3 regions of the Thalassotalea agarivorans genome follow, and region 2 is predicted to be linked to each of the others. Evidence: predicted binding sites of a transcription regulator. Region 2 holds the regulator's gene; each other region holds the start of a gene.
What was found. The regulator LexA, encoded in region 2, represses DNA repair genes until DNA is damaged. The targets are predictions, from matches to a motif close to TACTGTATNNNNATACAGTA.
Positions count from the first base shown of each region.

Region 1 (10,509 bases), 670 kb from region 2:
CATGGCGCGTTGACAATAGCGTTGAAAAACAAAGACATGTTTACTTCAATATCCGCGTTTAGTCCTATTGTAAACCCTATAAACTGTCCCTGGGGGCAAAAAGCATTCACGCATTACTTGGGTGCCCATTGTGGGATTTGGGAAGCGCACGATACCTGTGAGCTTATGCGCGCTTGTGATAACACACTGCCCTGCTTAATTGACCAAGGTTTAGATGACGAATTTCTCAAGGAACAACTGTTAACCGAACGCCTTACCGACATTGTTAAAGAGAAGCAGCTAGATGTGACCATAAGAATGCAACCCGGCTATGATCACAGTTATTATTTTATCGCCAGTTTTATTGAAGAACACGTTGCCTTTCACGCCAAATACCTGGCGCAATAAGCATTAAAAAACGCCGCTAATTATTAGCGGCGTTTCAATGTATAACCAGCTTAACGATTTATTCAGCTACTGCTTCTTCTTCGTCTTGCTCTACGTTTTTGTTTAAGTAAATTTCACGAATACGGCTGTCGATTTCGTTAGCAATTTCTGGGTTCTCTTTCAAAAAGTTAACCGCATTAGCCTTACCTTGACCTATCTTGTCGCCGTTATAGCTGTACCAAGCACCCGCTTTTTCAACCATTTTGTTTTGTACACCTAGGTCGATCAATTCACCATAGTTATTGATGCCTTCGCCATACATAATTTGAAATTCAACTTGTTTAAATGGTGGTGCAATCTTGTTTTTCACTACCTTAACGCGCGTTTCATTACCAACAATTTCGTCGCCTTGCTTCACTGCACCAATTCTACGAATATCTAAACGTACTGACGCATAGAACTTCAGTGCATTACCACCCGTTGTTGTTTCAGGGTTACCAAACATAACACCGATCTTCATACGAATTTGGTTGATGAAAATCATCATGGTATTCGACTGCTTCAGATTACCCGTAAGTTTACGCATAGCTTGCGACAACATACGTGCTTGCAAACCAACGTGCGAATCCCCCATGTCACCTTCAATCTCAGCTTTTGGCGTTAACGCAGCTACCGAGTCGACTACGATAACGTCAATAGCACCAGAGCGAGTTAACATGTCGCATATCTCTAACGCTTGTTCGCCTGTATCTGGTTGCGATACTAATAGCTCATCTACGTTTACACCAAGCTTAGCGGCATAAATTGGATCCAAAGCATGCTCAGCATCAACAAAGGCACAAACTTTTCCGTTACGTTGTGCTTCGGCAATAACCTCTAGTGTTAAGGTTGTTTTACCACTTGATTCAGGACCATAAATTTCAACAACACGTCCCATTGGAAGACCACCAGCGCCAAGCGCAATATCTAAACCAATTGAACCTGTAGAAATGGTTTCAACGTTCATGCTGCGGTTTTCACCCAACTTCATGATCGAACCTTTACCAAATTGACGTTCAATTTGACCAAGTGCTGCGGCTAACGCTTTTTCTTTATTTGCATCCATTAAAAACTCCCAATTAAGGAACATGTAATTCATCTAATGCACACCAGTATACTGTATGACTGTACAGTATCAAGAGTTTTTCAAAATTATTATCAAATATTCAATTAAGATATTGATATTAAAAGAAATAAACAAAACAAAAGAATCGTTCATTAATTAATCAAGAAAGATTTATACAGTAAAAATGGTGAAAACACTGTAATTTAACGCCAAACAAAAATAGCTGTGGCATAATAGCCGCTATAACAATAACGTTCTTAAAAATCAGTACAGTTTATCCATGACCGCACAAGATTTATCGCAACATACGCCAATGATGAGGCAGTACCTCACCATTAAAGCGGAATTTCCCAATATTCTACTTTTTTATCGCATGGGCGATTTTTATGAATTGTTTTTTGACGACGCAAAACGAGCTGCCGACTTACTTGATATATCGTTAACTGCGCGCGGTAAAACGGGTGGCAATGCTATCCCAATGGCAGGTGTGCCCTATCACGCTGTCGAATCTTATTTAGCCCGGTTGGTTAAACTAGGTGAGTCCGTCGCAATTTGCGAACAAGTTGGCGATCCTGCAACGTCTAAAGGTCCAGTTGAACGAAAAGTTGTCAAAATAGTTACGCCAGGTACCGTAAGTGATGAAGCATTGCTAACCGACAGGCAAGATAACTTAATTGCTGCGGTATATGCACATGAAGACAAAATCGGTTTGAGCTACTTAGATGTAACCAGTGGCCGATTTATGCTCACTGAGTTAGACACACAAGAACAACTGCAAGCGGAATTACAACGCCTATCTCCAGCAGAACTTTTGTATCCGGAGCAGTTTGCTTACCCTACCCTTGTTGAAAGCCAAAAAGGGTGTAGAAGAAGACCTGAGTGGGAGTTTGACCTAGACACCAGTATCCGCCTGTTAAATCAGCAATTTGGTACAAAAGAGTTAAGTGGCTTTGGTGTAAGTGACTACGCAACTGGACTTATGGCAGCAGGCTGTTTAATGCAATATGTCAAAGACAGTCAACGAACAGCATTACCTCATATTCGTTCGATTAGATGTGAAGTACAAAGCCGAGCGGTCATTTTAGATGCCGCCACACGCCGAAACCTGGAACTAACCAGTAATCTGCAAGGTGGATATGAAAACACCCTTGCTTCAGTGTTAGATCAAACGGCATCGCCTATGGGCTCTCGCCTATTAAAACGTTGGCTTCACTTTCCACTGCGCGACCTAACAATATTGTCGGGAAGACAAGATGCAATAGCACATATTATTGACCAGGAAAGTTATAGCGATATAGCGCTACTACTAAAACATGTCGGGGATGCCGAGCGTATTGTCTCTAGAATCGCCATGCGTAGCGCAAGACCTAGAGATTTTTCTAGATTACGTCAGTGCCTACAGCAGTTGCCACAATTAGCAAACGTGTTAGAAGACAGCCAAGGTCATTTAAAAGCATTAGCACAACAAGTGTCACCTATTGAAACCCTGCAATCTTTGTTGGAAGAGGCAATAGTTGATAACCCTCCTGTTGTGATTCGTGATGGCGGAGTGCTTGCCCCTGGTTACAATGAAGAACTCGACGAGCTTAGACAGCTCAGTCAAGGTGCAACGGAGTATCTTGAGAACTTAGAATTAAAAGAGCGAGAACAAACTGGTATTGCCACACTTAAAGTTGGCTATAACAAAGTGCACGGCTTCTTTATTGAAGTCAGCAAAGCTTCTGCCACTCAAGTGCCCGACCACTATATCAGGCGACAAACACTCAAGAATAATGAGCGTTATATTACCGAAGAGTTGAAATCGCATGAAGAAAAAGTGCTTACCGCACAATCTCGCTTTCTAGCACTAGAAAAAAAGCTATACGAACAACTTTTTGAACAGTTTCTGCCACATCTAGAACAGTTACAAACATTGGCAGAAGCGCTTGCCGAAATAGATGTTTTAGCTACTTTCGCCGAACGTGCAATTGCGCTTAATTATGTCAAACCAACCCTTGCAGACAAGCCAGGTATCGATATCGATCAAGGCCGCCACCCTGTGGTTGAACACGTCAGTCAAACACCGTTTATTGCCAACCCAGTGGTGTTAAATGACAACAGAAAAATGCTTATTATTACCGGCCCTAATATGGGCGGTAAATCAACATATATGCGTCAAACAGCGCTTATAACATTGCTTGCACATATTGGATGTTATGTTCCTGCGCAAAGCGCAACTATAGGCATGGTCGACAGAATATTTACCCGCATCGGCGCGAGCGATGACCTTGCCAGCGGCCGTTCAACCTTCATGGTTGAGATGACAGAAACAGCAAATATTCTACATAATGCTACCGCCAAGAGTTTAGTTTTACTCGATGAAATAGGACGCGGAACAAGTACTTACGACGGCCTATCATTGGCCTGGGCAACAGCAGAAATGCTGGCACAACAAATTAAAGCCTTTACCTTGTTTGCGAGCCATTATTTTGAGTTAACCATGTTAGCGAAACAAGTCGACGGCATGGAAAACGTGCATTTAGACGCTGTTGAACATGACGATGAAATTATCTTTATGCATGCCGTTTCAGAAGGGCCTGCTAGCAAAAGTTTTGGTTTACAAGTTGCTCAACTAGCAGGTGTACCGCGCAGTGCGATATTGCGCGCTAAAGAAAAACTGGCGGAGCTGGAACAAAATAAACAACCGACAGTGACGAGCGCTAAGGAAAGTGACAAACAACTACCTTTGATGGACTTTACCCATCCTGCGGTAGAAAAATTGCAAGCACTCGATGTAGACAATCTGTCTCCAAGACAAGCGCTTGATTGGTTGTATTTGCTGAAAAAAGACGTATAAAAAAAGAGGCTTTCGCCTCTTTTTCTTTTCTTGCTACTTGTCTTAATGTTCTTGGAATAAAGATTCAATCGACAAGTTTTGCTGTTTTAATAAATCGCGTAAACGTTTTAGCGCTTCTACTTGGATTTGACGTACTCTTTCTCGCGTTAAGCCTATTTCAGAACCAACATCTTCAAGTGTTGATGCTTCATAGCCTAACAAGCCAAATCGTCGTGCTAGTACTTCTTTTTGTTTTGGATTTAATTCATTTAACCAATCGACAATAGAATGTTTGATATCGTCCGATTGGAGTTTACTCTCTGGACCGCCTGCTTTCTCGTCAGGGATTATATCTAATAAACCTTTTTCACCATCCCCTGCAAAAGGTGTATCTACTGACGCAATACGCTCATTTAAACGCAACATTTTGCTGACGTCTTCCACCGGTACGTCTAACGCTTTAGAAATATCTTCTGCAGTCGGTTCATGATCAAGCTTTTGCACAAGCTCTCTCGCTGTACGTAAATAGATGTTGAGTTCTTTAACCACATGGATTGGAAGACGAATCGTACGGGTTTGATTCATTATGGCCCGTTCAATCGTTTGACGAATCCACCATGTTGCATAGGTTGAAAAACGGAACCCACGTTCTGGATCAAATTTTTCCACCGCGCGAATCAAGCCTAAATTGCCTTCTTCGATTAAGTCTAATAAGGGGAGACCACGATTGTTATAACGACGTGCGATCTTAACAACTAACCTGAGATTACTTTCGATCATTCGTTTTCGCGCTGCTTCATCACCTTTTAAGGCGAGGCGAGAAAAATATACTTCCTCTTCCGCAGATAATAGCGGCGAAAATCCAATTTCACTCAAGTACAACTGTGTAGCGTCAAAATTAGATGGTACTTCACTGTCCTGTTTCGACACTACCTTCCTGGACTTTTTTGGTGCCTTGGTTGTTGTGCCTTCAACGATTGTTTCTTCTAATTCTTTTTCCAAGCTCATGCTAACACTCCCGTTCTCAGCTAAGCGGTTAAAAATTAAATCCTCACGTCAACTCCATGGTTTTTGTTGTTATTTAGAGCGAAAAAAACACCACACCAAGCATTTGTTAGTGGGGTTTATTCGGGTTATTTTCTTGGCAAATACTTCAGAGGATTGACCGATTTTCCGCGAAAGCGAACTTCAAAGTGAAGCATGACTCTTTGCGCGTCGGTGTCACCCATTTTTGCAATGATATCACCAGCATCGACAGACTGTTTTTCTTTTACAAGTATCTTGTCGTTGTGAGCGTAAGCGCTTAAATAATCGTCGTTATGTTTAATAATAACGAGCTTACCATAGCCTCTTAGCGCATCACCCACATATACAACTCGCCCATCTGCTGCGGCGTATATGTCATTTCCTATGCTGCCAGCAATATCAATTCCCTTGTTGCCTTGAGGAGCGCTCGAAAAAGTCCCTATAATTTTCCCTTTAGCTGGCCACTGCCATTCCCCTATTTTCTGAGAAAATGACCGGTCAGATGATGTTCGATTATCGTTCGTTTTTTGAGCATTCTCATCTCCACCATACGCCTGCTTAGAATTCTGTGCAAGTGATTTTTTTGTGACAGTTTTATTATTTTGAGAAGGCGCTTTTGTTACCCCCTTATTTTTGCTGACTTGGGGCGAAGTAGCTGATAAGAATATTTTTTGACCCGGGTAAATATGGTACGGCGCTGAGATATTATTCAGCTTAGCTAAGCTTCTAACGTCGGTATCTGCTCGCCATGCAATGGAGTACAGGGTCTCCCCCTTTTTAACCGTATAGTAAGTACCTGTAATACTATTTTTTACCTGTTGCGACAAAGGCGTAGCAGCAAAGCCACCGACCACTGGCGCAGGTTCATGACGAGCACAGGCACCTAGTATGGCTAGCAGAGAAATTGATACAACAAATCGGTAAAACGTAGAACTCATCATACAATTGGCGCGGACACTATCTAAAAACAAAGTACAGAATAATGACAAGTACAACAACGGCCCAACCAATCACGTCAATCCACTGCCTTAACTTAGCTTCCATGTTTGGGCCACCCCACTTAATCAAACCAGCAACTAGGTAAAAGCGCATACCTCGGCTAATGGCCGACGCAATAAAGAAGGGTAAAAAGGCCATGTGTAAAAAGCCTGCTGACACAGTAAACAGTTTATAAGGTACTGGTGAAAAGCCGGCAATAAAGACAACCCATAAACCCCACTCGCTAAACCAAGCCATTACTTTGTCGAGCTTATCTTGATAACCAATTTCAGCAATAATCGGTTGAATCCATGGCTCAAACATAAAGTAGCCTAACCAAAAGCCTACAGCGCCACCCAATACGGAGGTAACGGTTGCAATAGCTGCATACCGCCATGCTTTTTTCTGTTCTGCCAATACCATTGGCGCTAGCATTACGTCAGTAGGTATAGGGAAAAAGATCGATTCAATAAATGAAATAAAGCCTAACATTGCCGGAGCAAATTTATGTTTTGCCCAACGTAGCGTCCAGTCATATAACGGCGAAAATATTTTCACGACAAGGCTCCTGGAATCAAGGGGACAAATCTTACTGCCTCAATTTGTTGAACATCAAAATCATCACCGCGGCGAGTAATAAGCTTCAACATTTGCTGCCCATCACCTACAGGAATAATTAATCTACCACCGTCTCTTAACTGCTCTAATAGAGCTTGCGGTACACTTGTCGCGCCAGCAGTTACAATGATTGCAGGAAATGGGCCTTTACTCTTCCACCCTTGCCAACCGTCACCATGTTTCATTTGCACATTGTGCAGGTCGATAGTTTGTAACTTACGCTTAGCTTGAAGTTGGAGTGTTTTAATACGCTCTACTGAGTAAACTTTGTTGGTTAGCTGCGCTAGGATTGATGTTTGGTAACCGCTGCCTGTGCCGATTTCTAGAATCTTGTCTGGCTTACCGTCAAGCAGCAATAGTTCTGACATTTTAGCGACAATATATGGTTGCGAAATCGTTTGTCCCTGGCCAATGGGTAATGCCGTATTGTCATACGCCTTATGCGCTAATATCTCAGGCACAAAAATATGACGAGGTGAATTAGCTATCGCTTGTAACACAGTTGGGTTTTTTATCCCTTCTTGATGTAGTTTTTGGGCTAAAATATCGCCGCTACGACTCGACTTCCCACTTATGCGGCTCGATACATTCATAGTTTAAGTTCACTTATCCATTTTTTCATATTGTTCAGGCTTTTATGTGCTGTCATGTCTACCGTTAAAGGTGTTATTGCAGCATAGCCATGTTTAATTGCGTGAAAGTCAGTGCCTTCGCCACCATCGTGTTCATCGCCCAACTTACCATACCAATAGATGTCCCGTTGCCATGGATCCGTACTTTTTTGCATGACTTCAGCTTTGTGGCGATTGCCAAGCCTTGTTGCTTTAATGCCTTTAAGCGCTTCAATAGGCAAGCAAGGAACATTGATATTTAATATTTGATCTTTTTCTAGCGGATGATTCGCCAAATTATTAATGACTTTTACCGCTACTTCCGCGGCGGTTTCAAAAAAACGCTCATCTTTACCCGCAAGCGAAACTGCAACCGCAGGTAACCCCATATGGCGGCCTTCTGTTGCCGCGGCAACAGTGCCAGAATACAAGGTGTCATCACCTAAATTAGGGCCATGGTTAATTCCCGCTACAACTAGGTCAGGCGGCGTTTGGCAAATTTGACTAATACCAACATGAACAGAATCAGTTGGCGTACCATTAACCGAATAAAAACCGTTGTCTAACTTTTCCGCCCTTAGCGGGTTTAACAAAGTCAGAGAATTACTGGCGCCGCTGCAGTTGCGATCAGGGGCAACAACGGTAACATTAGCAATTTGAGATAACGCCTGATAAAGCACCTTTATGCCTAGCGCATTAACGCCATCATCGTTGCTTAGCAATATATTCAGTTGTTTGTTAGCCATCGTGCTGTGCTCGCTGCGTTAAATCTTCATACTGCGTTAACTCTCGCAATATCGTGGTAGCAAAACATCCTGCTGGTAAAAAAAACGTTAGGGTTACATCGTCACCTGCAATTGCAATGTTTGTTTGCTCCGGCATTAATCTTATGCGTCTGCGCTCTTGCTTTAAACCAAATTTTTTTAATCCATCACAAAAATCTTGATGCGCGTCGGCAACCATTTGTTCTATTTCTGCGGCTTGACCGAAACTCGCTAATTCACCTTTACCCCAAAGTGGTGCGGTTATATCTATGTCGTAACGGTTAAATCTATCGATGATGTCATCGTCAATTTTCTCGGCAGCAAATATCGACTGTGTACCCGATAGCATAAACACATCACCGAGAATCGGTTGTTCAAAATGGGATTGCGCTATGCGCTTGGACACAACATCATTAAAAATCAAAGAGCGCGCTGCTGATAAATAAATACTGCGTTTCTTTTTGTCTTTAATGCGTTTGCCATCAAACATCGCTTTTGCTTGTGCAATGTTGTTGCCTTCAATACCAAAACGCTGTTCGCCAAAATAATTAGGTACGCCGGTTTTCGAAATTTTTTCCCACCTTTGTGCAAGCAGGTTTGCATCAGACACGTTGCGAAGCACTAGAGTAAATTTATTGCCAAGCAAAGCACCCGTCTTTAGCTTTTTATTGTGACGCTTTGCTTGCAGTAGCTTTACGCCTTCGATTTGCAACCCATCAAAATCATACGTTTGTTTACCGGGCACATGCACCCCAAACCATTGGGTCGTAACAGCAAATCTATCTTTTAAACCGGCGTAGCTAACAAACTTTTCTTTTACGTCGAAAAATTTTGCAAGCTGGCGTGCCACAAAAACCGTATTGGCACCTGTTTTTTCGATATGCAATAAGTAGTGTTCGCCTTCGCCGCAAGGCTCGAAAGGCAATAATTCATCCACTTGAAAATCGGCCATGGAGCTGCGCATTTGGCATTGAGTTGTCGGCTTGCCATGCAAAAAGGCCCAGCTATCTTTCATTAACAACACTCCTGCTGATGATTGACCAACAGCACTACTGCATGAACTGAAATACCCTCTTTTCGTCCTTCAAAACCTAATTTTTCCGTGGTCGTTGCTTTTACATTCACTTGTTCGATATCTGCTTGCATGTCTTGCGCTAAGCATTCCCGCATGGCAAGTAAATGAGGCGCCATTTTAGGCGCTTGCGCACAAATGGTTATATCGGCGTTCCCTAGCTTATACCCCTTGCCTTGCATCAACTCAACAACATGACGCAGTAATATGCGACTTGATATATTTTCATAACTATCGTCGGTATCAGGAAAGTGATTGCCTATATCAGCTAGCGCAAGCGCGCCAAGAATTGCATCACAAAGTGCATGAATCGCAACGTCTCCATCAGAGTGTGCAATAAAGCCTTGTTCGTATGGGATTTCCACACCACCAATTACCAGTGGGCCTTCACCACCAAATTTGTGCACGTCAAAGCCGTGACCTATTCTCATGTGTTCACCTGTTGTTGCAGTATCATCTCTGCTAAATGTAAGTCTTCTGGGCTGGTAATTTTAATATTCAAACTTGAACCAACAACTAAGTGGCTAGGTTTATTGACCGCTTCTATTGCAGAAGATTCATCTGTGATCGTAAATTGTTGAGCCAAGCTAAAATCAATTGCTTTAACCAAATCATGTACTTTGTACATTTGCGGCGTTAGAGCATGCCAAATCAATTCTCTAGACACCGTAGTTTCAACATTTCCATCTGCATTTGCTCGTTTTATCGTATCTTTCGCTGGATAAGCGAGTAAGCCACCTTCAGTCGACTCTGTGCATGTAGCTATTAGCGCTTTTATATCACCCGGCTCAACGCAGGGCCTGGCAGCATCGTGGACCAACGCCCATTGGTATTCATCGTTTAAAGAAGTGAGCCCTGCATACACTGAATCAACGCGCTCGGCGCCACCAATTTCGGTAGAGATACGAGGATGCTTAGCAATAGCCAAGGTTTCAAAAACGTCATCGTGTTTGCTTAGCACAACCACTATTTTTTCGATTGCAGCAACCTGCAGTAACTTTTCGAGAGTATGCTCTATAACACATTTGCCCCCAATGGTTAGGTACTGCTTTGGGGTGTCGCTTTGCATGCGTTTGCCAACGCCTGCGGCAGGTACTATTGCAGCAATGCTATGTTTAGCACTTGTAGACATTAACGTTCTTCTCGTTGCGGAT
Region 1 is NZ_AP027363.1:963,433-973,941, reverse strand. It holds gene fghA (S-formylglutathione hydrolase) at 1-387, shown strand, start outside; gene recA (recombinase RecA) at 446-1,471, opposite strand; gene mutS (DNA mismatch repair protein MutS) at 1,752-4,307, shown strand; gene rpoS (RNA polymerase sigma factor RpoS) at 4,350-5,294, opposite strand; gene QUD85_RS04565 (peptidoglycan DD-metalloendopeptidase family protein) at 5,420-6,250, opposite strand; gene QUD85_RS04560 (YqaA family protein) at 6,270-6,848, opposite strand; gene QUD85_RS04555 (protein-L-isoaspartate(D-aspartate) O-methyltransferase) at 6,845-7,501, opposite strand; gene surE (5'/3'-nucleotidase SurE) at 7,498-8,250, opposite strand; gene truD (tRNA pseudouridine(13) synthase TruD) at 8,258-9,298, opposite strand; gene ispF (2-C-methyl-D-erythritol 2,4-cyclodiphosphate synthase) at 9,298-9,786, opposite strand; gene ispD (2-C-methyl-D-erythritol 4-phosphate cytidylyltransferase) at 9,783-10,487, opposite strand; gene ftsB (cell division protein FtsB) at 10,487-10,509, opposite strand, start outside.
Region 1: recA (recombinase RecA) is a predicted target of LexA. The motif match lies at 1,521-1,540, and genes of this name have one in related genera.

Region 2 (10,509 bases):
ATGACAAGAACGCGATTGACGCTGTTGCATATACCATTGATGAATATCCAAACAATTTCTTACGAGAGAACGCTGGAATGGTCATCGATACAATACCAAATGCTGGCAAGATCATGATGTACACTTCAGGATGCCCAAAAAACCAGAAAATATGCTGGAACAATACTGGGTCACCACCACCGGCTGCGTCAAAGAAACTAGTACCAAAATAGGTATCAGTTAGCACCATAGTCACCGTCCCTGCCAGCACCGGCATGACGGCTATAAGCAGGTAAGCGGTTATAAAGAAGGTCCAAACAAAAAGCGGCATCTTCATGTAGGTCATACCTGGCGCACGCATATTCATAATGGTTACGACAATATTAATCGCACCCATAATGGATGAAATACCCATAATATGAACCGCAAATACAAAGAAGGCGGTACTACCGTTTGAATATGTTGTTGATAACGGCGCGTAGAAGGTCCAGCCAAAGTTTGGTGCACCTGAACCTATAAAGAACGACGCTAACAAAATAGAGAAGGCAAATGGAAGAATCCAAAAGCTCCAGTTGTTAAGTCGTGGCAATGCCATATCTGGTGCACCTACCATCATAGGAAGCATCCAGTTCGCAAGCCCGGTAAAGGCCGGCATAATGGCACCAAAGACCATTATTAAACCATGCACGGTGGTCATTTGGTTAAAGAAATCTGGCTCAACAATTTGTAGACCCGGCTGGAACAATTCAGCGCGAATCACCATGGCCATAGCACCACCAACCAAAAACATGATGAATGCAAACCACAAGTACAAGCTGCCGATATCTTTATGGTTAGTTGTAAGTAACCAGCGCTTTAATCCTGTTGGTTTGTGATCATGATGATCGTCATGGTGCGAATCAATTACATCTGTAGTCATTATTATCTCCCCTATTTCGCACTTACAGCGTCAACATCTGCTGGTTGAACGACGTCACCTGTATCATTACCCCAAGCATTTCGCTCGTAAGTAACGACAGCTGCAATTTCTGTTTTTGTTAATTGATTAGCAAACGCAGCCATTGCAGGATTTTTCTTACTACCGTTAAGCACCATATCAATGTGTGCTGTTACATCGCCGGTAATAATTGGACTTTTCAGTAGTGACGGGAATGTAGGTGGTAAACCTTGACCGCCAGCTTGATGACAAGCAACACATGCTTGCATGTAGACTTGTTCGCCAAGGGTCATTAGCTCATCTTTTGAGTAGACTTTTGTTAAATCTTCAGCAGGTTTTTCTTCAACAGACGCTGCTTCTTCGGCTTGCGCTGGCGCCTGGGCAGAATCCGCTCCACCACCGCCAGTAGTGAATGCTTGTACATCAGATGCTTGCACAATATCACCGACATTGTTACCCCAAGCATTTCGCTCATAGGTGACAACAGCTGCAAGTTCTTTCAAGCTAAGTTGTTTACCATAGCCTTGCATACCAGTGCCCGCTTTACCGTTATATACAATATCGATATGTGCATTCGCATCGCCTAACGCAATTGGGCTACCTTTAAGGGCAGGAAATGCCGGCGGTAAACCTTGACCTGAAGCTTGGTGACACGCTGCACAATGCGCTACGTAAATAGTTTCACCTAAGTCCATCGCTTCATCCATGGTCATTTGAGCATTAAGCGAGGCTTTTTCCGCTTCTGCCGCTTGAGCTTGCAATTCTTTTTGCTCAGCAACCCAGGCGTCATAGTCTTCTTGTGATTTTACTTCGACGACAACTGGCATATAACCATGGTCTTTACCGCAAAGCTCAGCACATTGGCCGCGATATACACCTGGTACATCAACTTTTGTCCAAGCTTCGTTAATAAAACCTGGATTAGCATCTTGTTTAACCGCAAACGCTGGTACCCACCAAGAGTGAATAACATCGTCAGAGGTAATAACAAATCGAACTTTCTTGCCGGTAGGAATAACAAGAGGCTTATCTACTTCTAATAGGTAATTTTCACCTTTATCGGAGGCGACACCGTCTAGGTCATCGAACTCGTCACGAGGCGTAGATAAAACAGAATAGAATTCAATATCTTCTTCAAAATACTTGTAGTGCCATTTCCATTGCGAGCCTGTTACTTGCACAGTCATATCTGCAGCAGAATTGTCTTCCATTTTGATTAGCGTTTGCGTGGCAGGAATAGCCATAGCAACCAAAATAATAATGGGAATTGCGGTCCAAAGTATTTCTACTTTTGTGCTTTCATGGAATGTTGCAGCTTTTACACCTTTGGATTTGCGATGAAAGTACATTGACCAAAACATCGCACCAAATACGATCACACCTATCACGACACAAATGTACATGATAAGCATATGGAGATCGTATACTTCCTTACTGATTGCTGTTACCCCCTCAGTCAGGTTGTATTTCGACTGTGCCATTGCACTATTAGCGAACAAACCTGAAATTAACAGCAACGCTAGATTACGTCTAATCACGCGAGTTATCCTCCTGCCCGGTTAGCAGTGCGAAAAATCCCCTATGAGAAAACGTATTTCTCGATATTTTTCGCCCATTTCTTGTTGTATGAGTACCAGGATCTGGTTTTTTTTAATTATTTATTCTGATTTAACAATGCGGTTAAATTCCATACTAGAATTACTTAAAAAATAAACAAGATCTAGTCCTTTTATCGCAAGCAATTGCAAATTTTGCTTTAATAACAATGGAGTAATAACTCTATAACTAGAAGTAATAAAGGATAGCGCTTAGTTCAATAAATAATCAATTTATCAAAAAAAGTGAAAAAAGTTGAAAGGGAGCAGAATAAAGAGGTTATTTTTTGTACAAAAAAAGACCCTTAAGGGTCTTTTCTATATAAACAACATACTAAGAGCAGTTATTACATCCAATCAGCGTTTCTAATAACACCTACAGCAATACCTTCTACAAAGAAAGGCTGATGCGCTAAATCAACTTTAATTGGCGCGAAATCTTCGTTTTCAGCATGCAAATACACGACATTGCCTTCTTTTTTAAAGCGTTTTACGGTGACGTCTTCTTCAACACGCGCAACAATAACTTGCCCATTGTGTACGTCAGTGGTTTGATGTACTGCTAATAAGTCGCCATCTAAAATGCCGATATCTTTCATGCTTTCGCCATTTACACGCAGTAAGTAATCTGCCGGTGGATGAAATAAAGCCCCATCGATTTGATACCTGTCTTCAACATGCTCCTGCGCCAATATCGGTTCGCCCGCAGCTACACGACCTATTAACGGAAGCCCCTCTTCTTCTAAGAACTCGTCGGCCAACTTTATTCCACGCGACGTGCCAGGCAACATTTCAATGTAGCCTTTCTTAGCCAGCGCTTTTAAATGCTCTTCTGCGGCATTAGCTGATTTAAAGCCAAAAAAGTCGGCGATTTCCGCGCGTGTGGGTGGCATACCTGTTTCGGATATTTTCTCTTTAATTAAATCAAAGATTTGTGATTGACGTGGCGTTAACGGCTTCATTTACCCAACCTGTTTTTACGTACAGTATTGTCAGTATATACAGGTAATAACGAAAGGCAAGCAAAATTATCCGTAGGATTAGGTGGTTATATGTGAAACCCAGTGAGCAACTAAACAAGGACCAGCCAAATTTAGCTAGCCCCATCTTCACACTCTCTTCACATCCACATTGCTACATTGTCCTCCTAACAAAACAATGGAGCACACAAATGAAAACAAAATTTCAAAAAAACTTAGCAATAACTTTGTTTACGTTAATCTGTAGTTTGGGCAATTCAGCGCAAGCAGATAACAAAAATATTTTAATGGTACTGAGTAGTTACGGCGAAAAAAATGAGCAAGGAGAGCTGATAAAGCCTGGTTATGAATTTGATGAAATGAGTAAGTCATACCTTGTATTTAAGTCTGCAGGTACTAACGTAACATTTGCTTCGCCAAGTGGCGGTGAACTCATTACAGACAATTTTGACACTGAAAAACCTTACAACAAACAATTTCTTACTGATCAGCAAGCAGTCACATTGCTAAAACAAACCAAATCATTGAGCACCATCAATCCAAACATGTATGACGCCATATACGTGGTTGGAGGCAAAGGACCAATGTATGACTTGGCTAAAGACCAAAAGCTAAAACAATTGATCAAATCAATCTATGAGCAAAACGGTATTGTTGCTGCAGTATGCCATGGTCCTGCCGCGCTTTTGGATATAAAACTTAGCAATGGAGAATATCTACTTGCAGGCAAGCGAATATCAGCTTTTACCAACCTTGAGGAACAAGCGTTTACCAAGAAATGGCAATTACCTTTTTCATTAGAGGATCAAATAAAGGCACAAGGCGCTCAACTAATAAAAGATGGATTGATGCTAAATCAAGTAAGCATTGATGGCCGTTTAGTGACAGGACAAAATCCTTTTTCAACGGCAGATAGCGCTATTGCGGTTGTTGAAAAGTTGGGATTAGCCACAGACAATCTGCCCCAATTCAAAGACGACAATACAATAAAACTAGTAGAGCAGTTTTATGTTGATAGTCAGGCTGCAAAGCAAACTTTTGAGACCAGCAAGCAAGATTACAGCCCTATGCTACTGGCCATGTTCGGTGTTTACCAAAGTAAATATGCCAATACTGAAGCTGAGCGCAACGTTGCGTTAATGCTAATGGAGTTAACGTCAAAAGATATTGACCATCCAATGTTATATACCGCAATTGCACAAACCTATTTAGACCAAAACAATCCACAACAAGCTATCAACGTTTTGAAGCACTCAAAAACTAAGTTTCCTGAAAACGAACAGATTAACATCCTGCTTGATGAGGCGACAAAATCATGAACTGGCTAAAGCAAAATTGGAAAAAAATGATGACATCTATTATTGGCGTTTTAGCAGTACTCGGGGCGATTTGGTATGCAATTTGGGGATTGAAAGACTATCAAGTAAACCCTGAAATCATCGCAAAGAGATATCAATATCAAACCAGTGCGATAAATATGAAGATGCAGCAGCAATCGGCCAATAGCTATAGCTTTACCTACACTAGTTTTGACGGTGCTAATGTAAATGGTCGCATTCAATACCCTGTAAATGTTCATGCCGATAGCAACGATAAGTATCCTGTATTAATTGGCATTCATGCGATGGGACGCAGTGAAAATCGCTGGTGGATGGACAGCTTTAAACAACGTCCAACACTAGAGCAAACTCACAAAATCACTGAGCAAGCGCTCGAAAGCGGCTATATAGTAATTGCTATCGACAGCCGAAATCACGGTAAACGAAAAGATGCAGCATATAGTATTATCGATATTATGGATGACATGCACTTTTGGGGTGAACGAGATCCCTATGAACAGATGGTTGTAGATACAGTAAAAGATTACCGCGTTTTACTCGATTGGATGGACAACCAATCGCAATTTGATAAAGAACAAACTCATGTGGCCGGCTATAGCATGGGTGCGCAAGTCTCGCTCTTATTAGCCAGCACAGACCAACGAATTGAGCATGTATTGTCGATAGTTCCGCCTTACCTCGACGACAAAACAGCCATTGTAGCGCCCAAAAATTTCGCTAGAGCAATCAATGTCGATACGCTATGGTTAGTGACAGCCAATGATGACGAATACGCGTCTAAATCAGAAAACCAAGAGTTGTTTGAAATGATTGCCATCGATGACAAAAAACACATCCAATTTGACGGCGGACATGTGTTACCAACAGGGTACTACAATCAATTATCAGGTTGGTTTAAATGACCAATAGTGCGCTTAAAGTGCTCATCGTGGAAGATAATGTTGCGATAAGCAAAAATATCGCAACCTTCTTCGAGCAAAAAAATCTGCAACTAGATTTTGCCTACGATGGGCTTCAAGCTACAAGTCTTGCGCTCGAAAATTTCTATGATGTCGTTGTGTTGGATGTTGCGATGCCAAAGATGGATGGCCTAGCTGTTTGTCAGCAATTGCGCGAAAAATCGCAACGACATATACCCATCATAATGCTTACAGCTAGAGATACACTTGACGATAAGTTGAAAGGCTTTGCACAGGGTGCTGACGACTATCTAACGAAACCATTTGCACTGGAAGAGCTATATGTCAGGGTCATTGCGCTCGCGCAGCGGCACTCTTTGCATAAGCCGAAAGTACTATCACTTGGCACTGCGCAGCAAAGGCTCAGTTTAGATATCTCCACAAAACAGGTCATTAGAGCGGGACATAAAATCCATCTGCAACCTATTCCATTTAGCATTTTACATATTCTAATGGAAGCACACCCCAGAGCCGTTACTCGCAGTGAATTGTGCGAACGTATTTGGGGAGATGACCAAACCTCATCTGACGCACTGCGCTCTCACCTTTATCAATTAAGAAAAGCGTTAGATAAACCTTTCCAACAACCTTTAATTAAAACCTTGCACGGCATTGGATTTAGTTTAGATCTATAGAGGTGAAGATGTTTTCAAATCAAATTCGGTCTCGCATTTTTGTTTATTTTATTGCTAGCTCGGCCATTATCTTTTTAGTTCTATCAGCTTTGTCTTTGCTGTTTTCGTATCTAGTAGAAGATTCGTTGTTCGACAAACTATTAAAAAGCGAATTGTCACATGTTCAACAACAAATTGAAAACGGGCAAATGCCTGAGCCAAATCTGTCCTTTGTCAGCTTTTATGCCTCTAAAAATGAGTTGCCAAAGGCAATTCAAGGCTTACTAAACGAAGAACCAAATCGTATTGAATTTCCAGGCGACAACGATAAACACTACCACCTAAAAGCACTAGATAGTGGTTACTTAGTGGCGGAAGTTAGCGAGTATCTCATTGTTCGGGATATGAAAAGTGGCATGTTTAAAACCCAGTTTATCTTTTTACTGTTAACAGCATGTGTCGTTGCGTTTGTGTCTTGGAGACTAGCAAAACGTATTGTTAAGCCTATAGATAATTTAATGGATGTGTTGTCTGAAGTGGATGCACAGACAATTCCGAGCGGATTTTCAGATTCGTTTGCACATGATGAAATTGGACTTTTTGCAAAGAAACTCGATCTTGCCATGCATCGAATAGATCAGTTTATTCAAAGGGAACAGCAATTCACTCGGGACGTATCGCACGAGCTTCGCACCCCTATAGCCATCAGTGATGGCGCTTTAACGCTGATTAAAGGCACCGATTTGCAACCGGATCAGATAACGCTAATAAACCGAATTGCCGATGCGCAAAAGCAAATGCAGTCTTTTATTAGCGCTCTGCTCGCGTTAGCACGAGAAACTGATTTTGAGCAGGAAACTATTTCGCTTTTACCACTACTCGAAGCATGTATTGTTGAACACCACGGGTTATTGGAAGGCAAAGATATAGCATTGCATCTAGACGTATCAAGAGATGTATGCCTAGTATCTAACAAACAAGCACTTGCTATGATCGTTGGTAATCTACTCGCTAATGCTTTTCAACATACGCAGCAAGGGGTTATTAACATCGCCTATCAAGATAATCGTTTAGATATTCGAGATTCCGGCGAAGGGATCGCACCTGAAATATACAAAGATGTATACCGGACTGGCGTAAAAGGAGAGCAAAGCGCAGGTTTTGGAATAGGTTTATCTTTAGTTAAGCGTTTATGCGAAAAAGTTGATATATCAATTTCAATTTCTTCTGATAACTCAGGCACCTTAGTTCGATTAACCTTGCCGACAGGCAGACATGATAACGTAGTTTAAATCAAACAAAGTTACACCAATCACAGCACTGACTAAAACAATGTACAGTGTTCCTAACCAATTTGTTACTTACTACATGTATAAATTCAACAAAAAAAACGAGCTACTAAGCTCGCTTTTTCGTTTTTAAATACTACTTTTTCTTTGATATCCACGCCCATTCCATTAGCGCTTCAATAGGTTCTTCACCGCTTTCATCAACAATGTTGATTGGCACGATGAAATCACCTTTTTCCTCATTCTTCATACGCGCAATATATGCCGGAGATAGTGTCGCTTTTGCGATTAAGCCACCTTGCATGCGCTTTTTGTACTTTATCGTCATCGATTTGATCAGCGGGATTTTATCGTCTGGCAAGTTCACGCCAACGACAATGCCCGTTGTTGATTCAGCAAGTAATGCCGCAGCACAAGCATGAACCCCACCAATATGATTTTGAATTGGCTTTTTGTTAGGAATGGTAAGGATTGCTTCCTCTTCACTCACTTTCAACAGTTTGATTTTCGATGTTCCTGCATACTTTACCTGCGTGTTAAACAGTTTAGTCAGCAAAAACGAATGCCATGCCTTGGGCATTTTGTAGACAAATTGAACGGCTTTATTTAAACGATTAGCCATAACTCAGCTCTTATAAACGCTATACTTGCTTCATAATGGCTCATACTGGTCAGACCTGCAAGTATTTATTGCACATTATCAATTAAAGTTTGAAGAATAGTTCTCTGTAAACTTTGAGTTCTTCTATCGACTCTCTAATATCATCAAGTGCCAAGTGGGTGCCTGTTTTCTTAACCGCTTTCAACACTTCAGGCTTCCAACGGCGCGCTAATTCTTTGATCGTGCTCACGTCTAAATTGCGATAATGGAAATAATCTTCAAAGTCTGGAGCATATTTGTTTAGAAAACGGCGATCTTGACCAATACTATTGCCGCACATCGGCGACTTTCCTTTATCAACATACTGTGCAACAAAAGCGGTAGTTTCGGCCATTGCACTTGCTAAATCGGTAGTGCTGTCTTTACAACGCTGTGTTAGGCCAGATTTACCATGCGTTTCAATGCACCATTCGTTCATGTTTTCCAACACTTCATCGCTCTGATGAATAGCAAACACTGGCCCTTCTGCTAACACGTTAAGGTCGCTATCTGTGACGATTGTTGCGATCTCCAAAATTACATCAACCGCCGGTTCTAAACCCGTCATTTCCAGATCTAACCAAATCAAATTCGTATCATTCTTGGACATTGATTCACCCATTTTAATTGCATATTAGCTCAACTATAAATTAATCAGTATAATACGGCAGATCATTCTTTCTTCTCAATGCATTTAAACAGAGAAACGATTTAAGACAATAATTAGTGGCCAAAAAGACAAAACTGACAAAAGGGCAAGCGCGACGCATTAAGCAGAATCGTGCTAAGAAGCTCAATACCAAACAAGACCAGACGCAATGGTTAGACGACGAGCTTTCTGCACCGATTGACGGTGTGGTGATTAGCCGTTTTGGTCAGCATGCTGATATCGAAGATAGCAGTGGCGACATTTTTCGCTGCAACATCAGGCGCACTATCACCTCACTTGTTTGCGGCGATAAAGTCTTATGGCGAAAAGGAAAAGAAACAAAGCATACAGTAAGCGGTGTCGTTGAAGCGGTAAAAGATCGTAGTTCAACACTAGCAAGGCCCGATGTTTATGATGGCGTAAAACCCATTGCCGCCAATATCAGTCAAATCATTATCGTCTCTTCGGTACTACCAGCCTACAATAGCGACATTATTGACCGTTACCTTGTTGCATGTGAGAACACTGGCATCAAGCCAACTATTTTATTAAACAAAGTCGATTTATTAGATGACGAGCTCGCTGATATTATCGAAGAAAGTCTCAATATCTATCGCGATATAGGTTATGAGATTATGTTTGCCAGCAGTGAGTCTGGCCATGGTATTGACGCGCTGAAACAAAAATTAGCCGATGAGACCTCAATTTTTGTTGGTCAGTCGGGGGTAGGTAAATCAACGTTAACTAACGCTTTAATGCCGGGGTTGGATTTGATCACTAAAGATGTTTCGGAAAATTCTGGGCTTGGCCAACATACCACAACCGTTGCTCGTTTGTTTCACTTCCCAGATGGTGGCGACCTGATAGACTCACCTGGCATTCGAGAATTCGGCTTATGGCACCTAACACCAGAGCAAGTATTTAATGGCTTCGTTGAATTTGCAGAGTTTTTAGGGGACTGTAAGTTTAGAGATTGTAAGCACCTTAATGATCCAGGCTGCGCCCTACAAGCAGCGGTACAATCTGGTAAAATTTATGAAGAGCGTTTAGATAGTTTTCATCGTATAATTTCTAGCTTAGATGAAAATACGTTAACATCGCGCTTCAATTAATCCCCCTTGTAAGGGTTAGTCACAATATGCGCAATGAGTTAACTCACTATACGCGCGTATGATCACGCGATCTAGAGTAGTAACAGGGACAATCATGTCATTAGATAGAGTTAAAATTGCATTGCAATACGCAATGCCAAAGCATTTAATTTCACGCCTAGTAGGCAAGTTAGCTGCCGCTGAAATGGGCTGGTTAACGACCAAAGCCATTGAAAGCTTTATTAAAGCTTATGGCATCAACATGGCAGAGGCAAAACTGAAAAATGCGTCTGACTTCAAAACATTCAACGACTTTTTTACACGTGAGCTAGAAGAAGGTGCTCGTACAATCGATCAAGATGCAAGCACACTTTGTTACCCTGTCGACGGCGCTATCAGCCAACAAGGTGATATTGTTGATGGCCAATTAATTCAA
Region 2 is NZ_AP027363.1:291,009-301,517, reverse strand. It holds gene ctaD (cytochrome c oxidase subunit I) at 1-898, opposite strand, end outside; gene coxB (cytochrome c oxidase subunit II) at 910-2,397, opposite strand; gene lexA (transcriptional repressor LexA) at 2,859-3,473, opposite strand; gene QUD85_RS01330 (type 1 glutamine amidotransferase domain-containing protein) at 3,683-4,810, shown strand; gene QUD85_RS01325 (alpha/beta hydrolase family protein) at 4,807-5,733, shown strand; gene QUD85_RS01320 (response regulator transcription factor) at 5,730-6,425, shown strand; gene QUD85_RS01315 (sensor histidine kinase) at 6,434-7,696, shown strand; gene QUD85_RS01310 (DUF4442 domain-containing protein) at 7,830-8,315, opposite strand; gene orn (oligoribonuclease) at 8,398-8,943, opposite strand; gene rsgA (small ribosomal subunit biogenesis GTPase RsgA) at 9,060-10,094, shown strand; gene asd (archaetidylserine decarboxylase) at 10,189-10,509, shown strand, end outside.

Region 3 (10,509 bases), 1.2 Mb from region 2:
GTGCGTAAAGACCATCCGCTTGCCAAAATGAAAGATATAACTATCGAAGATGTAGCGCAGTATGCGCTTGTGACATACGTGTTCGGTTTCACTGGTCGCTCTGAATTAGATGCAGCGTTTAATAATGCAGGCTTAGAACCTAAAATTGCCTTTACTGCGACGGATGCAGACGTGATCAAAACCTACGTAAGATTAGGCGTGGGTATTGGCGTGATTGCGACCATGGCGGTAGACCCAAGAATAGACAGTGACCTTGTTGTTATCGACGCGAAGCACTTGTTTGCGTCTAGCACGACTAAGATAGGATTTAGACGTGGTACCTTCCTAAGAAGCTACATGTTTGATTTCTTAGAGCGCTTCGCGCCACATTTGACACGTGATAGAGTAACGCGTGCAGTGTTGCTTAAAAACAACAATGAAATCGATGAAATGTTTGAAGGAATAGACTTACCGGTAAGGTAATGCTGTTGCGAACAATAGTAAAAACGGGACCTTAGGTCCCGTTTTTGTTTGCGTATTACGCCATCAAAGAATGTACTTGGTTAACACTCGATAATATTAACCGCTAAACCACCTCTAGAGGTTTCTTTATATTTAGTCTTCATATCGTTACCCGTATCCCACATGGTTTTTATGACCTTATCTAACGATACTTTTTGCTGACCCGTGCCTCTTAACGCTAAGCGTGAAGCGTTGATTGCTTTTACTGCCCCCATTGCATTGCGCTCAATACAAGGGACTTGTACAAGACCGCCTACCGGATCACAGGTTAAGCCTAAATTGTGTTCCATACCTATTTCGGCGGCACATTCTACTTGGCAGGGGCTTCCGCCCATTAATTCGGTAAGTGCACCTGCGGCCATAGAGCAAGCGACACCAACTTCTGCTTGGCAGCCGCCCTCAGCACCCGAAATAGTGGCATTGGTTTTATATAAAATGCCTATCGCTGCAGCGGTTAGTAAATAACGAATACAATCCTCGTCAGTTACCGGTCGGATAAATTTATCGTAGTAACACAGTACCGCTGGAATAATCCCAGCAGCACCATTAGTAGGCGCTGTAACTACTCGAGAACCAGCAGCATTCTCTTCATTAACAGCTAACGCAAACAAGTTGACCCAGTCCATTGCTGTTAGCGGGTCAGCCGTTTTTTCTACGCTTAACGAACGGTACAATGAAGGGGCTCTGCGTTTTACTTTTAAACCGCCAGGCAATATGCCTTCCGTTTTCATACCACGATCAACACAATCGCGCATAGCGTGCCAAATTGAAATAAGTCCGACTCTTATGTCTTCTTCAGAAGCAAGACATTTTTCGTTTTCTAACATAATGGTACTAATGCTTAAGCCTTTAGCATTGGCACAGGTTAATAACTCGTCTGCGCTAGAAAATACGTGTGGACGTTTTACGTTAAGATGCAGTGATAATGCTTTGTCTTTTTCACGATCGAAATCTTCTTCTTTAACAATAAAGCCGCCACCAATTGAATAGTAGGTTTGCTGCATCAATAGGGTATCGTCACGATAAGCAAAAATCGTCATCGCATTAGCATGTGCAGGAAGCGTTTTTCTACGGTGAAAAACAATCGCGCCTTTCTTTGGAAAACTGGTAGCTTTTTCGCCATCAAGCAAGAGTGTTTCTGATTGCTCAACTTGTGCCAAAATAGCGTCAATATGATCGCATGCAATGGTTTCAGGCGTTTCACCAGATAAACCAAGGATGACGGCCTTGCCTGTACCATGGCCAATGCCGGTTTGACCAAGTGAGCCAAACAATTCTGTTTTTACTTGTGTTGTTTCGTCAAACAGTCCTGCTTCTTTTAACTGCTGAGTAAACAATTTTGCTGCGCGCATAGGTCCAACTGTATGGGAGCTGGAGGGGCCTATACCAATAGAAAACATATCAAATACGCTAATCATCGCTTATTCCGAACAAACTACGAAGTTTGTGTTTGCTGTTGTATTATCTTCGGTGAATTCTACTATAAACACTTATATAGTTAAATGCTTAAATGTAAATATAGGTTAGTCTAATTGTGCTATTAAGTCAGCAATGATGGCGGCGGTTGCGCCCCATATGTTGTACTGTTGGTAGGGCATAAAGAGCACGTTGTGGGTTTTCTTGTTGCGTTCAAACGGCACAGCGACGTGATTTGTTCGATCTAGAAAGTGGCTGAAAGGCACGTAAAATACTTCAGCGACTTCATTTGGGTCGATCACTATGGTGGGTTTTTGTTTTAACAATGCGACGATAGGTGAAACAATAAAACCGGTAATGGTATCGTAAGGGGCTAGCTGACCAATGATCTCTATTTTGTCTGCTTCGATGCCAGTTTCTTCTTCAGTTTCCCGCAATGCTGTCGCCACTGAATCAATGTCGCTAGGCTCTACTTTACCGCCAGGAAAGCTAATTTGTCCTGCATGGTGTTTTAAATGCGTTGCTCTTTTGGTTAGCAATAAATGAAGCTGATCGTTTTCTTCGTAAAGCGCAACTAAAACGGCTGCAGGGCGCCTATTGCCTTCGAAGGTAAAGGTCGTTGCTTTTTTTTGTGTAGTTCTGAGTAAAAATTTTTGTTTGAATTCCTGCTTATTCACACGCTAACCTAATCTTCTCGTTGTAGTACAGGCAATATTTTTGCCACTTTATCAAACGTTTCTTGATACTCAGCGTCAAGTTCAGAGTCAGCGACTAGGCCACCACCAGCCCAACAATATAGTATGTTGTTGTCGCATACCAGTGTGCGGATAGAAATATTGGTATCCATATTGCCACAACTTGAAATATAGCCAATAGCACCACAATAGACGCTGCGGCGATGCGGTTCAAGCGCTTCGATAATTTCCATTGCTCTTATTTTTGGGGCGCCGGTAATCGAACCGCCAGGAAAACAGGCCCTAAGTAAATCGGTACAATCTGTGTTTGGCATTAATTTACCGACAACAACACTGACTAAATGATGTACAGCAGGAAAGCTTTCTATCGAAAATAAAGCCGGCACATCGACCGAATGAGGTTCACACACTTTACTAATATCATTCCGTAGCAAATCCACAATCATTAAGTTTTCAGCTCTGTCTTTGCTCGCTTGCTGAAGCGCCTTTGCATTTGCCGCATCTTGAACAGGGTCGCTGTCTCTTGGGCGAGTACCTTTGATGGGTTTAGTTTCTACGTTGCCATTTTCTACCTGTAAAAAGCGTTCTGGAGAAATACTGAGCACACAACCGCTATCTAAGCGAATAAAAGCGCCAAACGGTGCTTTATTCTGTTCTCTAAGGCGCAAATAAGCGGCATATTCATCACCTGCATATTGTGCGCTAAATCGTTGCGCCAGATTAATTTGATAACAATCCCCAGAGCGCAAAAATTGCTGTACTTGCTTAAATTTGTCGGCATATTGTTCAGCACTCATGTTAGATTGCCAAGCAGTGCTAAGGGAAAACTCTCCGCGTTTTGCGCCTTGCTGCACACGTTGCTCAATACGCGCTTGAATATCCGTAATGGCATCACTTGGGGCTAGCAAATAGTATTGCTTAGCGTGTTGATCATACACGATGGCATTACTATAAAATGCAACCGCCATATCTGGCAGGTTAATGTCTCGCTCTGCTATGTTTGGAATGCGTTCGAAACGGCGTCCCAAGTCATAACTAAAATAGCCAACGGCTCCGGTTGTAAAGGGGAGCTCTTGGCATAATATTTCTGTATTAGAAAATAGCTGCTTTCTAATAGTTGCGAGCACTAATAGCGGGTCATCATCGCAATCAAAGGTATCGCCATTTTGCGTTGTGATAGACGTTGTTTTATCTTCAGTGGTAACGGTGACAAGCGGATCCCAAACCATTATTTGATAGCGGCTGTTTACGTGTGCAGCGCTGGAAGAATCTAGCCACATGGACCAAGGGATATGTTGAATATGCGCAAATACTTCTTCACTTGCCAAACCATCAAGTTTGGTGAGCGGTTTTATTGCAATATCAGCTACTGGAGACAGGTGTGAAAATTCATTCATTTATTCGGCGCTGGCCTTAATCTTAAAACTGTGATGGCACATCATGCAATGCTTTGCCCATTCGATCTGGAGCATAGTTTAACACCCTCAAATAAATTTGCTGATGATTGCGCATTAGCCCCTAGCTACCTTACGTAAGGCAAGGTATCATAATGCCAAATTTATAACTTTCAACATGAGATTGAAAGTAAATTAAAAATGAGACAGGTATGAATACGATCAAACAACAGGATTTTATTGATTCTATTGCAGATGCGCTGCAATACATTTCCTATTATCACCCGTTAGACTATATCCAAGCGTTAGAGAAAGCTTACAACAAAGAAGAAAGCCAAGCGGCTAAAGATGCCATTGCACAAATTCTTATAAACTCACGCATGTCAGCTACAGGCAAACGTCCTATTTGCCAAGACACTGGTATTGTGACCTGTTTTGTAAAAATAGGTATGCAAGTACAGTGGGACAAAACAGACATGACGGTGCAACAAATGGTAGATGAAGGCACTCGTCGCGCCTATATGAATCCAGAGAATCCGCTACGAGCGTCAATTGTTGCTGATCCTGCCGGTAAACGTGTTAACACTAAAGATAATACGCCATCTGTTGTTCACATAGATATGGTGGCAGGTGACGAAATTGAAGTTATGGTTGCTGCCAAAGGTGGTGGTAGTGAAAATAAAACTAAAATGGTGATGTTAAACCCAAGTGATTCTATTGCTGACTGGGTTGTAGAAACATTGCCAAAAATGGGGGCAGGTTGGTGTCCACCAGGCATGTTAGGTATAGGCGTGGGTGGCACGGCTGAAAAAGCAGGTGTACTAGCTAAAGAAAGCTTAATGGACCCTGTTGATATTCAAGAACTGATTGATCGTGGTCCACGAGACGCCGAAGAAGAATTACGCTTAGAAATTTATGAAAAAGTAAACAAACTAGGTATTGGAGCACAAGGCTTAGGTGGTTTAACTACAGTTGTTGACGTGAAGATTAAATCGGCACCTACACATGCGGCCTCAAAACCAGTTGTTATGATTCCAAACTGCGCGGCGACGAGACACGTTCACTTTCATTTAAATGGTAGTGGTCCGGCTAACCTCACACCGCCTAAATTGGAAGAGTGGCCAGATATCACCTGGGAAGTTGGTGAGAACGTTCGTCGCGTGAATGTTAACGATCTAACGCCTGCAGATATAGCAGAGTGGAAAACAGGTGAAACTGTATTGCTTTCTGGCAAGATTTTAACGGGTAGAGACGCGGCGCATAAGCGTATTCAGCAATTGCTTGAATCTGGTGAAGGCTTGCCAGAAGGCGTTGACTTTACCAATAAGTTTATTTACTACGTTGGTCCGGTTGACGCAGTAGGTGATGAAGCTGTTGGTCCTGCGGGTCCAACTACTGCAACACGAATGGATAAGTTTACTGACATGATGCTATCGGAAACTGGTTTACTTGGTACCATAGGTAAAGCTGAAAGGGGACCTGCTACAGTTGAAAGCATTAAAAACCATAAATCAGTTTATTTGATGGCGGTAGGTGGTGCAGCCTACTTAGTATCAAAAGCGATAAAAAGCGCTAAAGTCATCGCATTTGAAGATTTAGGTATGGAAGCTATTTACGAATTCGATGTTGAAGATATGCCAGTAACCGTTGCCGTGGACAGTACGGGTGAATCGGCACACGTAACCGGTCCTGCAATATGGCAAGCGAAAATAGAAGAGCTTGATGCTAAAATGCAAAGCTAAAATGAAGACAATGAAAAAGGCGCAATAAGCGCCTTTTTTTATGGCAAAACTCAACCAAGAGCTCTTTTAAAGTTGCGCTATTTTTGCTTTAATAACTGAACATATTTACAGTATAAAAAGAAGACCATGGACATGGCGCTAACTCAGTCTCAGTTTTTTCTCATTGCTTGTATCGCCTTTGCAATTATTTTATTGGTGTTATTAATCACCTTGTTTGCTGCTCGCAAAAACAATCAGTATTTACTCGCGCAACAAAACGACAAAGAAACTCAGTTGCAAGTGTTGCAACAGGCTTTTACTCAACTGCAGCAGACTCAACAATCTATCTTGTCGAGCCAACAAGCGTTAAAACCTGTGGTTGAAAATCAGTTGGCGGATTTAACGATAAAACTTCTAAGACAGGGCAGTGATCAGCAACAGCAACAGCACGCCAATCAAAGTAAGGCGCTTGACCAAATCATTGACCATTTGTCTAAAGCTACGCAAGCAAACCGTGAGGAATTGTCTAAGTCAATGCATGCTAGCAGTGAACAGATGGCGAAACGCATAGACAGCTTAACGCAATCTACGGACAAACGATTACAAGATATTAGTGGTCAAGTCGAAAAACGTTTGGCAGACGGTTTTGAAAAAACCACCAAAACATTTAATGACATTTTAAAGCGTTTGGCACTCATTGATGACGCTCAGAAAAAGATTACGGAGCTATCATCCAATGTTGTTAGCTTACAAGAAGTGTTGGCAGACAAACGCTCTCGCGGTGCTTTTGGCGAGGTCCAACTTAATGCCTTAATTCGTAATGTCTTACCAGAGCAGCATTTCTCTTTGCAGCACACCTTATCGAATAGCAAAATAGCCGACTGCATTTTGTTTTTACCAGAGCCTACAGGTAACGTTGTTATCGACTCAAAATTCCCATTAGAAAGCTTTCGCACGATGACAGATAACAGTTTAGGCGATAGCGATAGGAAGGTGGCTGAACGTCAATTTAAAGCGGATATTAAAAAACACATCAATGATATTAGTGATAAGTACATTATTGAGGGTGAAACAGCCGATGGCGCGATTATGTTTATCCCGGCAGAGGCTATTTTTGCAGAAATTCATGCACATCAGGCTGAACTAGTCGAGTTTGCAAATAACAAACGCGTATGGCTTGCCTCGCCAACCACGTTAATGGCTATTCTTACCACCGCTAGGAGTGTGTTAAAGGACGAGGCGACGCGCAAGCAAATTCATATTATTCAGGCTCACCTTTCAACTTTGTCTGCCGACTTTGGTCGTTTTAGAACGCGCTTTAATAATTTGGCCAAACATATCGACCAAGCAGCGTCGGATGTAAAACAAATTCATACCTCGGCTGACAAGATAAGCTCTCGCTTTGAAAAAATCGAAAAAGTCGAATTAGACAATGACGAAGACAAACCACTAATTGGCGAATAAAGCTAATTTATACGACGGCCCAATGGGCCGTTTTTTATTTGCACATATGCACAATCATTTCTATGCTTTTGTTAATACTAGGGATTGTTGATCTTTGATGTTCTATATTGTTTGAACTATTTTCTCTCCAATTACAGTTTGGAGTGAAAGTGTTTGGGCGTAACAGTCATGGCTAGGTTGGTGTAAGCGCACATCCTCCAAATCAAAAACAAAGGTCAATGCCTCATAGATAAATCAATCAGTTGCTTAACGTAATTGCAAGTCGTATTTGGCAAGCAACGCTGGAAAGAGTAGGAATAAGGTGGCAAAACCTTTACGTATCAACCCAGCGCTTAGAAACGGTTTTAAGTTAGACGATGTTTTGGTCCTGCCAAATGCAGGCACCGTCATTCACGCCGGAAAAAGCGAACATTTAGCACCGAAAGCAATGGAGGTGCTTTTAGTGATGTGCTCAAATCAAGGCGAGCTTATAGCGACGGAAGATTTGTTGTTGTTTGGTTGGGGCAGTAGCACGGCCAATAGGGCAAATCTAACCCATGTAATTAGTGATATTCGACATGCGTTAGATGACCATAAAGAATGTCCTGAGTTTATCCAAACGATTACGCGTAAAGGCTATCGCGTGATAGCGCATTTAGGCAAAATAGATGAAGATGTAAAGAAAGCTGAATTAGAATCACTGCCTGCATCAACTGCCGACACGCCGTGGCGATTTTCCATTGCCTTATTAAAAAATTCTAATTTATTGCAGGTAGCCGCCGCGTTTGTGATAGCCACTTGGCTCATAATCCAGGTAATTTCTATCGTTTTTCCGATATTCAATGTACCGGAATGGGGCTCGCAACTGGTGATGTTGCTTCTGATAGTAGGTTTTCCATTGATTTTGCTTATTGTTTGGTTAAAAGAAATAGGACGCAAACGTCAGTTACTAAAGAAAAACCATAAAAGCTATCGCAAGGCATTCGTTATAAAACAGCTGTCTTTTGAAATTACATTGATAGGTTTACTTTCTGTCATAGGCGGGTTTCTGTCATTTCATTTAGTCGATGATATAAATCTTGACGAAGTAGAGCCAATAGCCGAAATGGAAGTACGCCAAGAGGTCAAAATGAATGATCGCCTGATCATGGTGAGTCCTTTTACTTTTAGTAACGATGAAAGTCTGCCAAGTTATTTTCAAACAACCTTGTACGATGAACTATTACACATTATGTCTCGTCAGCAGGCGTATGATTTTGTCTCTAAACACGCCGTTGAACAGAAAAGCGATGATACGACGTTACTTGCCTACGCCAAAAAACTTGGCGCTAGGTATCTTTTTGATGCTAAGTTCAATGTCAAAGAGGAGCAGTTTACCGCCTTGCTTTCGATGACGGACGTACTTACTGCAAAACAAGTGTGGACCCATAAATTCGACACTCAAGGCGAAAGCCTTTTAAGCAATCAAAATGCTTTGTTTGAAACTATAGGTCATGGATTGTCATATCTATCTAATAGCAGTATTGGCGGCAGTAAGCTCGCATTATCTACGCGCAGTTTTATAGCTTATGAAGCATACATGCGTGGGCAAACAGCGCTCGCTCAACCTAGATCCGACAATGTGCTAAATACAGCCAAAGAACAATTCTTAGAAGCGTTAACTAATGATGCAAACTTTAGTGAAGCTAGGGCGGGGCTTTGTAAAACCTACCTCAATTTATACTCACTGACAAAACAAGTAGAGTACTTTGATACTAGTCGAGCTATTTGCAGTGGTATATCTAATGAAAAAGTGATTGCTGTTGAAGGGGATATCGCCCTCGGCAACTTATATAACATCAGTGGTGATTACGACAAAGCGAAAAACCAATTTTTGAAGGCGCTGAAAGTCAATGATCACAATGTTGAGGCATTAAGGGGTATTTCGGTAGCGTATCAAGAAAGTGGAGAATTTGTTGAGGCGGAGCGGTATATCAATTTAGCTATTAGTGTAGAACCGGGTGATTGGAAAAACTATAGTAGTTTGGGCAAACTCTATATGGATAACAATGCTGTTGATAAAGCGATTAGGACCTTTGAAATAGCTACGATGTTAAAGCCCGATTATGAAGAAGCATATAACGAACTAGGTTACGCTTACTACTATAAAGAAGATATAACGTCTGCTGTTTACAATTGGAAGAAAGCGTTTGATATGAAGCCTAGTTCGAGCTTAGCGTCAAATTTAGGGTCAGCATTGTTCTTAGAAGGGGATTTTGCTGGCGCCGAATCTTATTATCTACAGGCAACGAATATAAGGCCTGCTGATCCTGTTCTTTGGGCTAACTTGGGAGATTCTCAAAAGTATATGAAAAATATAGAACAGGCACATAGCTCGTTTAATAAATCATTAGAGTTAATTGAACAACAATTGCAGGTGAACGATAAAGATTTGAGTTTGAAAAGTTTAAAATCTCGCGTGTTATCAGAGGTGCAAGAATGCAAACAAGCGACAGGTTTGAGCGCAGAGTTAAACGCATTAAATAGCATTGACCCAGTTTTGTACTATGATTTAACCATTGTTGCCTTAAACTGCAACAACACGGAAAGTGCTAAAAACATGATGACTAGAGCCATTGAGCTTGGATATCCAAAAGATTCTTTGGAAAACGACATTCAATTTGAAGCACTTTTTACTAAATAACAAAAAACAATAAATCAAGGATAAACTCATGGAACGTTTAAACGCCCTGCAAGGGGTTTCAATACTACGAGTGTTATCACTGACTATTTTAATGTTGTTGGTTAGTTTTAGCGTTCGCTCGTCCTCAGATGACTTTGTCATCAATTTAACACCTGACGCGAGTGACAGTTGCAAAGTCTCTCTTTCCAATTCAGAAGGAAATGACTGTGATGCGAACCAATGTGGCTCCGATAATGCTTGTATATGTTTGGCAAAAGGAGATCATGTGAAATGGAAAATGCCGGAAGGAAACCACACAAAATTTAAATTGAAATTTACCACTGATAACCCGCTGAAAGACAATTGTGGTAAAAATTTCAAAAAGGATAAGCATAAGTGTGTTGTAAAAAGTGACGTGTCTGTTGGCCAGGTTTTTGTTTATGACGTTGTTATGGAAGGATGTGGACAAGGGACAGACCCTAGGATAATTATCAGAAGTCGAAATTAAATATATTGTTTAAACGGCCGTAAAGGCCGTTTTTTACATTAGGCGATTAAAAACAAAAAGTCGCTATGCTATAGTGCTTTGAAAAATAATTAAAACTAACGAGAATACTCGTTTAAAGTGCTGGTAGTTTCGCATGAATGTCATCTTTCGCCTTAAACCGCTTGTTTTT
Region 3 is NZ_AP027363.1:1,523,904-1,534,412, forward strand. It holds gene cysB (HTH-type transcriptional regulator CysB) at 1-462, shown strand, start outside; gene QUD85_RS07065 (L-serine ammonia-lyase) at 543-1,919, opposite strand; gene QUD85_RS07070 (CoA pyrophosphatase) at 2,025-2,594, opposite strand; gene pabB (aminodeoxychorismate synthase component I) at 2,603-4,009, opposite strand; gene QUD85_RS07080 (fumarate hydratase) at 4,219-5,748, shown strand; gene QUD85_RS07085 (DNA recombination protein RmuC) at 5,881-7,191, shown strand; gene QUD85_RS07090 (tetratricopeptide repeat protein) at 7,493-9,853, shown strand; gene QUD85_RS07095 (hypothetical protein) at 9,882-10,340, shown strand; gene QUD85_RS07100 (GGDEF domain-containing protein) at 10,474-10,509, shown strand, end outside.
Region 3: QUD85_RS07085 (DNA recombination protein RmuC) is a predicted target of LexA. The motif match lies at 5,842-5,861, and genes of this name have one in related genera.